Regions from separate parts of the Shewanella halifaxensis HAW-EB4 genome, predicted to be linked through region 3. Evidence: predicted binding sites of a transcription regulator. Region 3 holds the regulator's gene; each other region holds the start of a gene.
What was found. Region 3 encodes LexA, which represses DNA repair genes until DNA is damaged. Its sites were predicted from a motif close to TACTGTATNNNNATACAGTA; they were not measured.
Positions count from the first base shown of each region.

Region 1: a site for LexA is predicted at 2,078-2,097, ahead of SHAL_RS11320 (LexA family protein). Genes of this name have one in related genera too.
Region 2: a site for LexA is predicted at 2,097-2,116, ahead of dinB (DNA polymerase IV). Genes of this name have one in related genera too.

Region 1 is NC_010334.1:2,620,047-2,625,123, reverse strand. Features, by position in the region: gene SHAL_RS11330 (nuclear transport factor 2 family protein) at 58-261, opposite strand; gene SHAL_RS11325 (GGDEF domain-containing protein) at 404-1,708, opposite strand; gene SHAL_RS11320 (LexA family protein) at 2,113-2,520, shown strand; gene SHAL_RS11315 (Y-family DNA polymerase) at 2,523-3,776, shown strand; gene SHAL_RS11310 (efflux transporter outer membrane subunit) at 3,973-5,077, opposite strand, start outside.
Region 2 is NC_010334.1:3,880,424-3,885,500, reverse strand. Features, by position in the region: gene nqrM ((Na+)-NQR maturation NqrM) at 1-219, shown strand, start outside; gene bfr (bacterioferritin) at 593-1,060, shown strand; gene bfr (bacterioferritin) at 1,073-1,540, shown strand; gene SHAL_RS16390 (hypothetical protein) at 1,785-2,012, shown strand; gene dinB (DNA polymerase IV) at 2,141-3,217, shown strand; gene SHAL_RS16380 (aminoacyl-histidine dipeptidase) at 3,306-4,766, opposite strand.
Region 3 is NC_010334.1:308,382-313,458, forward strand. Features, by position in the region: gene coxB (cytochrome c oxidase subunit II) at 1-1,331, opposite strand, end outside; gene SHAL_RS01310 (cell division inhibitor SulA) at 1,809-2,345, opposite strand; gene lexA (transcriptional repressor LexA) at 2,342-2,962, opposite strand; gene SHAL_RS01320 (FGGY-family carbohydrate kinase) at 3,589-5,077, opposite strand, start outside.

The sequences.
Region 1 (5,077 bases), 2.3 Mb from region 3:
ATAGCGGTATTAGTAGCTGCTATATTAAATAGCCGCTAAATAATCCTTCCTTGCACGTTAGAAGCCAAATTTACCGTTAGTATGTTTCCACTCAGATTGAGCTGGAATCGTTTCGATAGTGTCCCAGTGCTCAACGATTTTACCGTTATCGAGACGGAATAAGTCATAGAAAGCCACATGTTCATTGGCAAAAACTCCTTCACTAATAGAGACAACAAAATTGCCCTCGCCGAGCACTTTATGATTGGTGTCATACTTCATCGTAAGCCCTGCATTAGCCAGCTCTTCGAGCGCCTTACCAAGACCACTTCAAATTAGGAGCTTGATTAGAGTTGCCTGGTCAATTAGTTTACTTAAATCATGCTTGTTCAATGCGATGGTGATAACTTGATTGCATATGCATTCAGCTATTACGATAAATAGTGACTTTATTTCGTCCAGAGTTCTTCGACTCATAAAGAGCTTCGTCAGAAAGATGAAATGCTTCCTGCAATTTCATTTCAGACTGAGAGTAAATAGCACCTATAGATATAGTGACGGCTATATCATTGATGGTTTCATTATTTATTATGCTCAATAAACCATTGGCTTTATTACTAAATTGCTCGAAAGACAGTTCACCATTAAAAATAACAACAAACTCTTCGCCGCCCCATCGAATAGCAAGATCAGTGGATCGCATTGAGGATTTTATTCTGTTAGCCACTTCCGAAATCACAATGTCACCGACAATGTGTCCATAAACATCATTAATTTTCTTAAAATGATCGATATCAATCAAGCATATAGAGCTAACAGACATCTTTTTACTCATAAATCCATCTTTACGATAGAATCCAGATAGCCTATCGATGCTGCTTTCGACATAAAACCGTCTAATGTATACAGCAGTTAAAAAACAGCCGTGTATGACGAGTGTACATATCAAAACTGCTAAACTGTTGTACAGTAAAGACGTTTTTATTGTTAGCCCCACTTTTCGGTCTTCCGTCTTAAGTGCTAAGGATTCGTATATAATCGTACTTATGCTCTGACGGTCTTCATCTGACATTTCAAACCAAGTAAATTCTTCATCATTAAAATCAACTATGAAATCATTTAAAAAATTACTTTTTACATCAATAACTAAAACGGAAAAAACAACACCTTCTAAATAGAGTGGGTAATAAATTGAAAATAACTCTTCATTGGTTCCCTCTTCTATATAAGGACCGAAAACTCTCACTGTTTCAAATACAGTTAAACCACTTCCTTCTAGTGTTTTTTCAATGTTTTCTAATTTTAAAATACGTTCTAGGTAGTTTTCCTCAGCAAAATCCTTATCAAAAAGGTTTATGTACTCCTCTCTAAATGGCCTTGGAATGACATACTCTGGGTATACATTAGCGACCGTCCATAAGTTGCTAGATATGATTGGGTTGATTTTCAATACAGCAAATAGATTATCTATATGCTCAGATAGGTCTCGAATTTTTTTAGCTTCAGAATTTTTTACTATGACCCCCTGTTTTAAATCATTTGATGGTAGAGAAACGTACTTACTGTTAAGGCTGTTTACATTAAAACGGTATATTGCATCACTAATAAAAAGGATGTTAGTTAAAAACTTACTATTTAACTTATTTTTATTAACAGTCAAGAATAAATTAACTATACATATAGAAACAATTAAAGATAAGCAAATGCTGAACGCATTCCTTTTTGTCATGTTATTTAACACCCGGCAATAGTAATAGACTAGAGTCACAACCACAACTCATTGATTAACAAATGCTTCTCATTATTCACTAATAATAAGCTTACATAAATCTGCAGTAATTAAAGCTATTGTAAATAAAACTGTAAGTATTGAAAACCTGTCTTTAAATACCATGTTATTAGAGAAGAATGCTGCGAATAAAGAGCCTTGAGTAGAAATAATGCTAGCAGCTGACTTTTCTGAAGCAGATATTCAGCTGCCCACAGGAATTTACCCTACTCTTACTATACACAGCATCGAGCGATGGATAACCATACTGCAGCAAACTACTCACAGATAGTTGTCATCCTTATTGCGCAAAATGACATAAAACCACTATACTGTACAAATATACAGTTAATTGCTTTTTTAGTATGAACATAATCCCAATTTCTGCCAGTGCAGGTATTACAGGCTTCGAGTCCCCCGCTACCGATTACAGACAGCTACCGTTAAGTCTTGATGAATTGCTGATTGAGCACCCAAGTTCGACCTTTATCGGTCTAGCCAATGGTGACTCAATGCAAGGTGTTGGCATCTTTGATGGCGACATTTTAATTGTCGATAGGCATGTTGAGGTTCGAAACCAAGACGTGATTGTGGCCAACTACAACGGCTCATTTGTTTGTAAGATTATCGACAAGGTGAACCGATTACTGCTATCTGCTAATGAATCCCATATGAGCACGCCCATCCTTGAACACGACACCTTTAGTGTTGAGGGCGTCGTTATTCGCTCTATTCGCTGTCATCGAAAAAGCCCAATCCTAAAGAACGACTAACCATGTACGCACTTGTGGATGCCAACTCATTTTATTGCAGCGCCGAGCAGGTGTTTAGGCCAGACTGGCGTAACCGCCCTATCGTCGTGCTTAGTAATAATGACGGAATGATTGTTGCGGCGAACAGATTGGCCAAAGAGGCTGGAATTAACAAGTTTGGTCCCTACTTTGAAGCACAGAAACTGTGTGAGCAAAAAGGCGTTATCGCGCTATCTTCAAACTACGAGCTCTATGGCTCGTTATCTGCTGCAATGATGGAGGTGATTGGCCGTTTTGCACCGGAGCAGCATATCTACAGTATCGATGAGTCATTCTTATCGTTTAAGCACTGTTACCCCGCGATCCCCTGCCTTACTGAGCACGCCATGAAGCTAAGACGCGCGGTTTGGAAAGAAACTCGGCTTCCGGTCTGTGTGGGGATTGGCACGACGCTAACGCTGGCTAAGGTCGCCAATCACGCGGCTAAGAAAATAGCGGGTTATGACGGTGTCTGTGCCATCACCAGTGATGAGCAGCGCATTGCTATTTTAAAGACCATGAAAACCAATGATGTGTGGGGCGTAGGTAACCGTATAGCTAAAAGGCTCGGTATGATGAACATCCACAGCGCTTTTGCTTTGTCACAGATGAAAACGGGGCTCGCAAGCAAGCAATTTAGTATCGAGCTTGAACGCACAATTCGAGAGTTAAACGGTGAAGTGTGTAAAACTTGGGATGAGGCTCGTGCCGACAAGAAACAGATTTTTTCAACCCGCAGTGTTGGTAACCGAGTCACCGACTTATCATCCTTATGTCAGGCGTTAAGCAAGCATGCTTCAACCGCAGCGGCGAAAGCCAGAACCCAAGGTTCGCTATGCAAAAGCATGCTAATTTTTGCCTCAAACTCCCCTTTTGATGAACAGCCTGGCGGATTTAAGTTTGTGCATCATTTTAGTTATCCAACAAATGACACTTGTGAGCTGATTGAAGCTGCAACAAGCGCGGCTATAGCCAGATTTAATCCCACTATCCGATACTATAAAATAGGTGTCGGACTGATTAACCTATGCAGTGAAGTAAACCTACAGGGTGACTTATTCGAGAGGTGCAGGAACCCAAACAAGATGTTGGTGTTAGATTGCATCAATGCCAAGTATGGCACGGACTCTCTTTTTTTGGCGGCCCAAGGGATCTCACAGAAATGGGGCATGCGCAGAGAAATGCTAACACCGCAATATACTACGCGTTGGAAAGATATTCCCTTGATTAAGTGTTAATCGAGGATTGGCAAAGTTAGCATGTTTTCGGGGCATGCACTGAGTTATAGTCTCTTAGCTATAGTCGCTTAGTTGTAGTCGCAGAGCTTTGCGACTAGCCTCCCGAAATTGGAGGACTAATCGCCCATAAATTTTGATTTTAGCCTCATCAATACTCGAACGATTTAACTCTCTATTTAATTGTCTATTTATTTGATTATTTAGTAAGTTCTTCGACTTGTTGCTCGCCAGTCGTTTTTTCAAGTTCAGTCTTCATCTCATCACTGGTCAGTACTCCACCACCCAGCGCACGATAAAGTGTAATCATCGACAGTAGCTGGTCACGTTTCACCTGACTCAGAGTCAGTTCGGCGCTAAACAGACTTCGCTGAGCATCCATCAAATCCAATGAACTCGAAACCCCATTTCGGTATCTTAACGTTGCTAAGCGCGTATATTCAGTTGATGCCACAACTAATTCCTGCTGAGCGTCAATCGCCAATTCAGAGCGTCTGAAACTGTTCATCGCATCATTCACTTCAAAGTATGCACCGAGCACTGTACTTCTATAGCTGAGCATCGCCTGTTTTGCATCTTCCTGGGCAATATCATATTGAGCAGTGATCTTACCTGCATTGAAAATGGGGGCGGTGATACCACCTAAAAGCGACCAAGTGATCCCTTGGCTATCAAATATGTCACTGAGGCTTTCAGATTCAGAACCATAGCTGCCGCTAATGGTAAATTTAGGAAAGAATGCTGTTTTAGCGACACCGACATTGGCATTGGCTGCAACAAGAGCTTGCTCTGCGGATTTTACATCTGGGCGCTGTGACAACATCTGTGATGGAACCCCCACTGCGAATGAGTCAGGAAACAACGCTCCTTCAGCTTTTAACTGCGCTTCAGTTTTAGGGATAAGGGGATATTTAAATTCCCCCAGTAAAATCCGCAACTGATTGGCCTTTTCACTTCGCTCATAATCAAGATCTGGCAATGTGACTCTGGCACTTTGATACTCCACCTCAGCCTGCCTAACTTGCAGGCCCGATATCACACCATTTTGTTTTCGCAGTCTGGCAAGATCTCGCTCCTTTTTACGAAGCTCGACCGTATTAAGCGATATTTGATAACGTTGCTCAATATCGAGCCATTCATAATAACGACTGGCGACATCACTGATTAAACTGATGGTGGCTAAATTAAGTGCTTCTTGTGAAGAGATGAAATTGGCAAATTCTGCTTCACTCCTGCGACGATTCGCTCCCCAAAGATCCAGTTCCCACGAAACAGTACCCGCAACATAAAAAGTATCTTCTTTA
Region 2 (5,077 bases), 1.7 Mb from region 3:
AGCACATTTATTGCGGCTTTTGTCGTGTTATTAGGTTTCTTTTTCTTAATGTCGATAGGCTATTTAGTCAAACGAAAAGCTGTAGAAGGAAGCTGCGGTGGTCTAGGTGCGCTCGGAATAGAGAAAGCATGTGATTGTGATGATCCATGTGATAAGCGCAAAGCCAAAATGGCAGAACAAGAGCGCCGAGAAAAGTTAGAACAGAATCGTATTATCTAGCTCGATTACTCTGCGCAAATTAAGGTTCCTTCGTTGGAGCCTTTTTTATTTTTAGCCTTAAACCACCTACTTTAGTCGATCTTATTTTTATAATTTTTGTTGCTAATAACCTTCTTCATTACCACTTTTACAGCTATTGATACTCCCCCTCCGTTTTTCTTCGCCTGTTCAATTTAAATCAAAATGACGTTAATACACTAGTTTTACTAGATAAAAACCTTGCAGAAAACTTGATAGCTCAACTAAGAATTGTAGTGATAATGAAAATCACTAAGGTTATTAAATTGTTGATATTTAACCTTATTTGTATTTGGTTGTTTTTTGCTCTAGGTTGTAAGTGTTGATATAGATCAATTTAACTAAGGATGAACAGATGAAAGGACAACCTAAGGTCATTAGTCAGCTTAATAAGGTGCTGACCAGCGAGCTTACCGCTATCAATCAATATTTTCTTCATGCGCGTATGTATAAGAATTGGGGATTAGGTGAACTAGACGAAAAGGCTTACAAGAAATCCATTCAGGATATGAAGCATGCCGATAAGTTGATTGAGCGAGTGTTGTTTCTTGAAGGACTGCCTAACCTGCAGCAGTTAGATAAAATTCGTATCGGTGAACATAGCCAAGAGATGCTCGAGTGCGACAAGGTGATGCTTGAGGAGGAGTTGTTAGTCCTTAGAGATGCTATCGCCCTATGTGAGCTGGAGTCCGATTATGTTAGCCGAGATATTCTAGAAGACTTGTTAGAAGATGAAGAAGGGCACTTAGATTGGTTAGAGGCACAGCTAGAGCTTATTTCCTTAACAGGTATTCAAAACTACCTACAGTCAAAGATAGATTAACCGGAGAACGTTATGAAAGGTAACCAAGATGTCATCGACACACTTAATAAGCTGCTCACCGGTGAATTGTCTGCAATGGATCAATATTTTGTACACGGTTTGATGTTTGAAGACTGGGGGCTAAATGAACTTCACGAACGAATTTCCCATGAGTCAGATGATGAAAGAGATCACGCGAAGAAGTTAGTGCAGCGTATTTTGTTCCTTGAAGGGACCCCCGATGTGGCGAGCAGAGAACCGCTTAATATTGGTAAAGATACAGAGCAGATGCTCAAGAATGATTTAGCCTATGAATATCAAGTGGCCGATAACTTACGTAGTGCAATTGCCTTGTGTGAGGTTAAAAGTGATTACGAGAGCCGTGAGATCTTAGAAGTATTACTCGAGGAAACGGAGTCCGATCATATGTATTGGCTTGAGAAACAATTAGGTTTAATTGATAAGGTGGGCTTACAAAACTATCTACAGAGCAAAATGTAACCCACATCATTAATTGATTAAAAAGAGATGCTTTAAGCGTCTCTTTTTGATTTCGCTTGTAATCTATTTTTGGCTTAAATAAAGAGCACTGCCACTTTGCTAAGTGCTATACAGCGAGTGTTCAGCTAGCTTGGGTTAGCCTAGAAACTGACAATATCTGTATCGACTTTACTGAGTTTGTTTTGAATAAACAGATGATGAGGTATCAGTCTAAAATTTTTATTTGACCATTGGGGAGCAGGCTATGTTGATTTCAGCGAAAGCAGAGCGGGTTTATCTCGATGGCGATAATCAATTACAGATGGATTACCTGCTGGAATATATTGAGCGCCTTGAAACCCAGCTTGCCAATGAAAAGGTGATAGCGGATCTTAGTCAGAGCTTCTCAACTCATATTAAGTCTCGATCCATTTTATCTACCGAAGAGCAGACAATGCTCAGTCAGCTATTTTACCGCGAGCCTAAAATGTAAATCATATTTTAGAATAATTACTTAGCGTTTTTACTAACCGCCAATTTCAAAAGTTAGCATTTGATCTGTGTGCTTTATATTGAATACTGTTTTTATATACAGTAATATTCTTTTCGGAGGATATTGGCTTGCAAAAAATTATTCACGTCGACATGGATTGCTTCTACGCCGCAGTGGAAATGCGCGACTTTCCTGAACTAAGAGGAAAACCTATTGCGGTGGGCGGACGCAGCGATCGCCGTGGAGTGATCAGTACCTGTAACTACGAGGCACGTCAGTTTGGAGTCCGCTCTGCGATGGCATCGGGGTACGCCCTTAAGTTATGTCCCGATTTGATTTTGGTTCCTGGGCGGATGCAGGTTTATAAAGAGGTATCAAACCAGATCCGAGCCGTATTTGAGCGTTATACCGACTTAATTGAGCCCTTATCTCTGGATGAGGCTTACCTTGATGTGACAGAGAGTTCTCATTGTAAAGGCTCTGCTACCTTGATGGCAGAGGCTATTCGTGCCGAGATCTTGGCTGAGACGGGACTAACCGCATCGGCAGGCATCGCACCGGTTAAGTTTCTTGCCAAGATAGCATCTGATTTAAATAAACCGAATGGACAATATGTGATCCGCCCTGAGATGATTGAAGAGTTTGTAAAAACCTTACCGCTGATAAAAATACCTGGAGTGGGAAAGGTCACGGCTAAAAAACTTGCCGATCTGGGGCTACATACTTGTAGCGATATTCAGGCTTACCCAGAGCCTAAGTTGGTTGAGCGTTTTGGCAAATTCGGTAGCGTGCTCATTGAGCGATCTAAGGGAATAGATAAGCGTGCTATTTTGCCCAACCGAGAGAGAAAGTCGGTTGGGGTTGAAACTACATTAGCTAAAGATATTCACACCCTAGAGCAGTGTCGGGCGGTGATGCCGCAGCTTATTCAAGAACTCGGTGCTCGCGTGAGTCGTAGCGCTAAAGATAGAGCGATCAATAAGCAGGTGGTTAAACTTAAGTTTGAAGACTTTAAACAGACCACGATTGAGCATAGAAGTGATGAAATTTCAGTAAACCTGTTTTACCAGTTGCTTGAGCAAGCGATGGAAAGGCAGCATGAGCGAGGTATTCGCCTCTTGGGGGTTTCCGTTGGACTCGCTTCTAATAGCATTGCTTCGGAACAGGCAGATGTAGACAGCTCGCAGATGGATTTAGGGTTTTAGGCGTGTCGCGAGAAATAGCTCAGATTCTAGAAATAATAAAGGCCACTTATGACTAAGTGGCCTTATTCTTATAAACCTGTTTTATTGGTTAACCTTTAACGGGTGTACGCTCTAGTACCGCTAATAATAGATCCCAGTATTGGCCAACGGTCGTGATGTTAACTTTTTCATCAGGGCTGTGTGGGTAGCGAATGGTTGGCCCAATAGACACCATATCCATCTCTGGATAGGGCTTCTTGAATAAGCCACACTCAAGGCCAGCATGGATCACCATGATAGTCGGCTCTTTGTTATAAATCGCCTTGTAGGTCTCACGTACGCTTGCCATAACAGGTGAGCTATTGTCTGGCTTCCAACCTGGGTATGCACCGCTAAACTCAACATTTGCACCTGCAAGGTTAGCAAGAGAGCTCAATACGCCTTCAATCTCTTCGCGGCCAGAATCAATTAGAGAGCGAATTAAGCAAATAATTTGCACGCTGTTATCACTGGTCTCGATTACGCCAACGTTAAGTGATGTCTCTGTAACGCCCTCTACTTCATCACTCATGCGAATGACGCCGTTAGGACAAGCATTAAGCACATCAATTAAGATCTGCTGTGACTCTTCACTCATGACCTGCTTTTCTGCCGGGATCTCTTCTAACGTTAGAATCGTACCAGGATCGGCAATGGCTAACTCTTGACGTACTAAGGCTTGAAACTCTGAAATACGTTCTTGCAGTAAAGATTGATTTTCAGGAGGTAACATAAAGCTAACGTCTGCTTCGCGTGGGATCGCATTGCGTAGTGAACCGCCAGTAAATTGAGTTAACTCAATAGCCAGTTCATCACCGTGATCAAATAGGAACCGCGCTAAAAGCTTGTTAGCATTACCACGACCTAAATGGATGTTAACCCCAGAGTGGCCACCCTTTAGGCCTGATAATGACAGTTTATAACTGGTATTAGTCGGCTCGGGGGACTGCCAAACTATAGGCACTGTTAACTGTGCGTCTACGCCGCCAGCGCAGCCCATATAGATCTCACCTTCTTGCTCAGAGTCTGTGTTGATCAGAATGTCAGCATCTAACATGCCAGCTTCTAGAGCAAACGCACCTGTCATACCAGCTTCTTCATCAATAGTCAGTAAAACCTCAAGCGGGCCATGAGCTATGTTGTCGGCACCTAAAATAGCCAATGCAGACGCCATACCAATGCCGTTGTCTGCACCTAAAGTGGTGCCTTTGGCTTTAACCCAGTCGCCATCAACATAGGCTTCGATTGGATCTTTTTCAAAGTCATGTACTTTGTCTGCGTTCTTTTGTGGCACCATGTCGATATGAGCTTGCAGGACGACGGTCTTACGGTTTTCCATGCCTGCGGTAGCTGGTTTCTTGATGATCAGGTTGCCAACTTTATCTTCGACGACGCTCAGCTGCTTGTCTTTAGCCCACGTTTGAATATAAGCACTCAATGCCTGCTCATGTTTAGATTGGTGTGGAATAGCACAGATCTGCTCGAACCATTGCCAAAGTGCTTGTGGTTGTAATTGGTTTAGAGTGGTCACTTAAAAATCCCCTGTTCTAATAAAATCACCCTATTCTAGTAAAATAGATAGGGCGCTGGTGCGGGTGTGGCTGAAAATGCAGACAGTCTAGCATAGTCTTTGTGCACCGCAGAGTCGTTTGCAACGGCTTTGTTGCGCTCTTGTCAGGCAAAGTTTCCACAATCGTTTTCATACTGGTCAAAGTCGTTGGATTCTTTAGCTCAATCTCTGCTATTGCCGTTTATGAACTTACTCAGTGAATCAAATTGAGGGGGATGAAAGTTAAATTCTGTAATAAAATAACGTAAAGTGGCTTTTTTACGCTTTTTTAA
Region 3 (5,077 bases):
GCACAGTTAGCCATATAGACTTTTTCACCCATGGTAATGAGTTCATTCATGGCTAAATCACCTAATGGAGCCGTTGCAAGCTCTTTAGCTACCTGGTCATCGGCTTGGGTTTCTGAGGCTATAGCTTGTTTAACCTCAGGTCGTGTTGCAGGTAAGGTTGCGGGTAAAGTGGTTGGGGTGGCAGGGCTTGAATCTACGGATGTCGCTGGTGTGGTCGTATCTGAGCTCACATCAGAGGCTTGAACGGTATCACCTGAGTTATTGCCCCAAGCATTGCGCTCATAGGTCACTACGGCTGCAATTTCAGTCGCCGTTAGCTGGTTTAAAAATGCTTGCATGGCAGTGCCCGGTTTACCATTTAACACGATATCGATATGAAGCTGAGCAGGCCCTTTGATAATTGGGCTGCCAATAAGAGAAGGAAATACACCGGGTAGACCTGCACCATTAGGCTGGTGGCAGGCTGCACAACGAGCAAGATAGATTTGCTCACCTTTAGTCATTAACTCATCCATGGTTAAGGTTTGCGATAATGCCGCCTTGGCAGCCGCTTCAGCATTTTGCGCTTGTTGTTGCTGCGTGATTAGCCAGGCATCGAAATCCTCTTCCGATACTGCTTCGACCACAATCGGCATAAAGCCGTGGTCTTTACCGCAGAGCTCGGCGCATTGACCTCGATAGGTGCCGGGCTTGTCGATGCGGGTCCATGCCTCATTAATAAATCCCGGATTGGCATCCTTTTTGACTGCAAAAGCGGGTACCCACCAAGAGTGGATAACGTCTTCGGAGGTCATTAAGAAGCGCACTTTGCGGTTGATAGGTAGAACCAGTGGTTTATCAACCTCTAGCAGGTAGTTTTCGCCTTTGGTTTCATCGCCTATTATCTGTTCCCTAGGTGTCGATAATAGGCTGAAGAACTCAATATCTTGATCGAAATAGCTGTAATGCCATTTCCACTGTGAGCCAGTAATCTTGATGGTGAGATCGGCGTTGCTCGGATCTTCCATTGCAATCAAGGTTTTGGTTGCAGGAATAGCCATGACTATAAGAATAATAAAAGGTACTACAGTCCAAAGGATCTCGACTTTAGTACTTTCATGAAAGTTGGCGGCGACAGCGCCTTTTGATTTGCGGTGGTTGATCATGGCGTAAATCATGATGCCAAAAACCACGATGCCAATAGCGCAGCAGATGTACAGAATAACCATGTGAAGGCTGTAAATTCGCCCACTGATCTCCGTAACACCCTCTGTCATATTCAGTGGCATTTCTGATGCAAAAAGTACGGGCGAAAATAGTAACGCCAGCACACAATACAACAATTGCTTCACTAGACTTCTCCTCTGTCGACAAGACAAAGAAGAGTCACACAGTAAGTCTCTGCTCTATGTAAACTCTTCAGTTCCCAAAAAAGCAACGATGACTTCAAAGTGCGCGAGTGGCTTGCCTATCGAGTCGCTAAAAATAGGTTTGCGACAAAGGCTATTGTATTTCAGTGATGTTCACTGCAGATGTAACCACGTTGGCACTTACGGCTGAAATATATCAGGTCGATCTCAGTCTAAACTTCCAGTTGGGCTTCAAACCGTGGAGCCAGACCAACGACTAAAATCGCTCAGATATAACAAAATATCGTTGTTATTACGTATATCGTTGTTATTACTTATTAACTTACTTGATGAATAAAAATTGATCAAGATCACTTTTTGATTCATTTGCTTAGTATAGGCGATAAAAAAGCTCTCGATTGAGAGCCTTAGGTTTTTAGCAAAGAAATAATGTATTAGAAAGATGGGCTGACAGCTCCGTTAGTGAACGGCACCGAACAGGGCGGCTTGAGCAAAAGTCTTATCCTGCATATTCATTGTGCAAATTGGTAAGTGACTACTCGTATTTTTATTAGCACTTTCAATCGAATTTTCAATAATAATGCCGGCTGCTCGTGCGCTTTTGGCAACGATTTGTAGGCGTCGACTATCACGCGCATCTAATGAATTAGTCCAAGTGATCACTGCACTAGAGGTTCCACTCATTAATGCTTTTTCCATCGCCCAAAGTGTTTCCACTTCATCTTTAGCATGCACCAGTAAAATACGATCCATTCTAACGCCTGCAGCGGCTAGCATCTGCTTGTAACCAATATTTGGCGGACTGATAAGCACTATCCAACGGCCTTGTTGGCTCAGTTGTGAAAGCTGAGCACTAATCTGATTAAGCTCGTCACGTCCTTGAGTTTGCGTCACCATAGTGGTGATCTCATTACCTGCGCTACTCACCATGCTAGTCGATGGCATATCTTGCCATAGTCCTGGGTGGCGAGGGCTAGTGCCCATCAGTTTGTTCATTGCCAGTCTCCATTACGGATCACACCAACGGCTAAACCTTCAATACTTAAGCTTTGGTTCGCTAGATCCACTTCAATTGGTGAATACTCTTCGTTCTCTGCATGTAAGAAAACTTTGTTGCCTTTCTTCTCGAAACGCTTGACGGTAACATCATCTTCGACGCGAGCGACTACTATTTGGCCGTTGCGAGCCTGCTGTATCTTATGAACGGCTAGCAGGTCACCTTCGAGTATGCCAATGTTCTTCATACTGTCACCACGGACTCTGAGTAAGAAGTCTGCTGATGGCTTGAACATGGCTGGGTCCACTTTATAGTGTTGCTCTACATGTTCTTGAGCAAGAATCGGTTCACCTGCGGCAACTTGGCCGATAAGGGGTAAACCTAAATCTGCATCTTCGGTGTTTTCTTGGGTTAACTTAATACCGCGAGACGTACCCGGCATAATTTCAATGCAGCCTTTCTTGGCTAAGGCTTTTAAATGCTCCTCAGCAGCGTTGGCTGATTTAAAACCCAAACGTCTTGCGATCTCAGCGCGGGTTGGCGGCATGCCTGTGTCTGCAATATTACGTTTGATTAGCTCTAAAATTTCAGCTTGGCGCGGTGTAAGTGGTCTCATGGTTAACCCTGTCTTTCTATACAGTACCTGTCAGTATATACAGTAATTTTTCGAGTGCAAGTAATAACCAGTTATATTGTTTTGCAAGTGTGGGATCCAGTTTCAAATGAAATAAATCCGGCGATATGAAACTCAATCTTTGACGGCATCTGTGACTAATCAGTGTATTGCATTGCCTTTAGTTTGAAATGGCTAGTTTTGGCTTTGTGATTTTCTAATCTCAGTTTTTAAATATAAATAGTATTTTGGGGGGAATTAGGATTTTAAGCGTGGCTAAACAAAATATAAAAAATGGTGCCATAGGGCACCATTTTTTATTGTCATAACTCAAATGTCTATTGGCGCGTTATACCAATCAGTATAAGAAGTTGATTTACTCAGAGTGTTTTTGGCAAACTAATTCAAGGCGAATGGATGACATAATGGTTGTTCCCTTATGAGTTTATTCAACGCAGAAGTAGGCAGCCAAAAACACTCCTTACAGGCGAGTTTTAGCGGTTCTGATGCTGTGACTCTTAAGGAACAAGAGGGAGCTTAAACGTAGAATAACTATGCTCTTCACTCGCAGCCTTGCCTCAGAGCCGCTAAACTCTCGCTGAGCGATCAAATCTTTATACTGGTTGGTATTATACCGCTGCCATCATCGCCTTGTAGCGACAATCATCCTCATACATCTGCTGAAATACCTGGTACTTCGCATCATAAAAGCGCTTGCTCTTATCGGCCGTTGGCGTCACCGTTTTACCGATGCGGCTCATGGCATTCATCGCATCCGGAATAGAGTCAAAGCCCCCCCCTGCGACAGCGCCTAACATAGCAGAACCTAATAATACGGCTTCGCTCTCTTCTGACAGCAACATGGCGCACCCTGTGGCATTGGCATGCTCTTGAATAAAGACTGGATTCTTAGTACCACCGCCACAAGCCATGATGGTGTCGATGGCATAACCTGACTTGTTCATCTCTTCGATAATATGTCGTGTTCCCAAGGCAATGGCTTGCACTGTGGCTAAATATTGCAGCGCCATATCATCCAAGGTGACGCCCATACTCAAGCCTGTCATGGTGCCGGTTAAATGCGGGTTGGCCCTTGGGGAGCGGTTACCATTAAAATAGGGCAGCACATGGCGATCACGAGTCAAGAAGGCGATATCTTCCTTGCTTCCGGCAAGATTGAGTAACCGATCGTTTAATAGCTGATAGATGGTGATCCCAGCCGCTTTAGCTTGCTCAACGGCCTGTGCATTATAAGGATGGGCATTAATAATATGATCAATCAGCACACCTGTTGCAGATTGGCCGCCTTCATTAAGCCAGAGACCAGGGATCATTGCGCTATAATATGCGCCCCAGATGCCGTCGATAAAGCGAGCGGTCTTTGATACCGCCATATGGCAAGTCGATGTACCACCAATCAAGGCCAATCGCTTATTAAAATCTGCCGCCTCACCGCTCATTCCAGCCGCACCTAATATGCCAATCCCGCCAGCATGGGCATCGATAATCGAGGTCGCCACCTTAGTGCCTGTCAGTAGTCCTAGCTCGGCTGCGGCCTGCGCCGTTAGACCATTGCCGATAGCCTCGCCCATGGGACGAATATCGCTACCAATAATGCGAGCGTCATCTTGCAGCAGTTCGCCTAACCCTATGGTGTTAAAGTAATCTTTATCCCATTTACTTTCGTGACCCAGATAGGTCCACTTGCACACGGTAGAGCACAAAGAGCGGCTGTTTTCATTGGTTGCCTTCCAGGTGAGAAAGTCTGGTAGATCGAAGAAGTAACCCGCCTTTGCCCAGGTAGAAGGCATATTTTCTTTCAGCCACAGTAATTTAGGTGTTTGCATCTCGGGAGAGATATGGTTACCCACAAAGGCTAGCACAGGATGTTTGCTGGCATTGATGCGCTCGGCCTGAGCAATGGCGCGATGATCCATCCACATCACAATATTTTGCTCACTGCGCCCCGTTGGGCTGACGGTTAACGGTAAGCCATGCTTATCCAGAACCACCATGGAGCAGGTTGCATCAAAGCCAATACCTTTGACTTGAACCGAGTCAATATTGGCCTGAGACATAGCATCACGCACCGCCAAACACACACACTGCCAAATATCA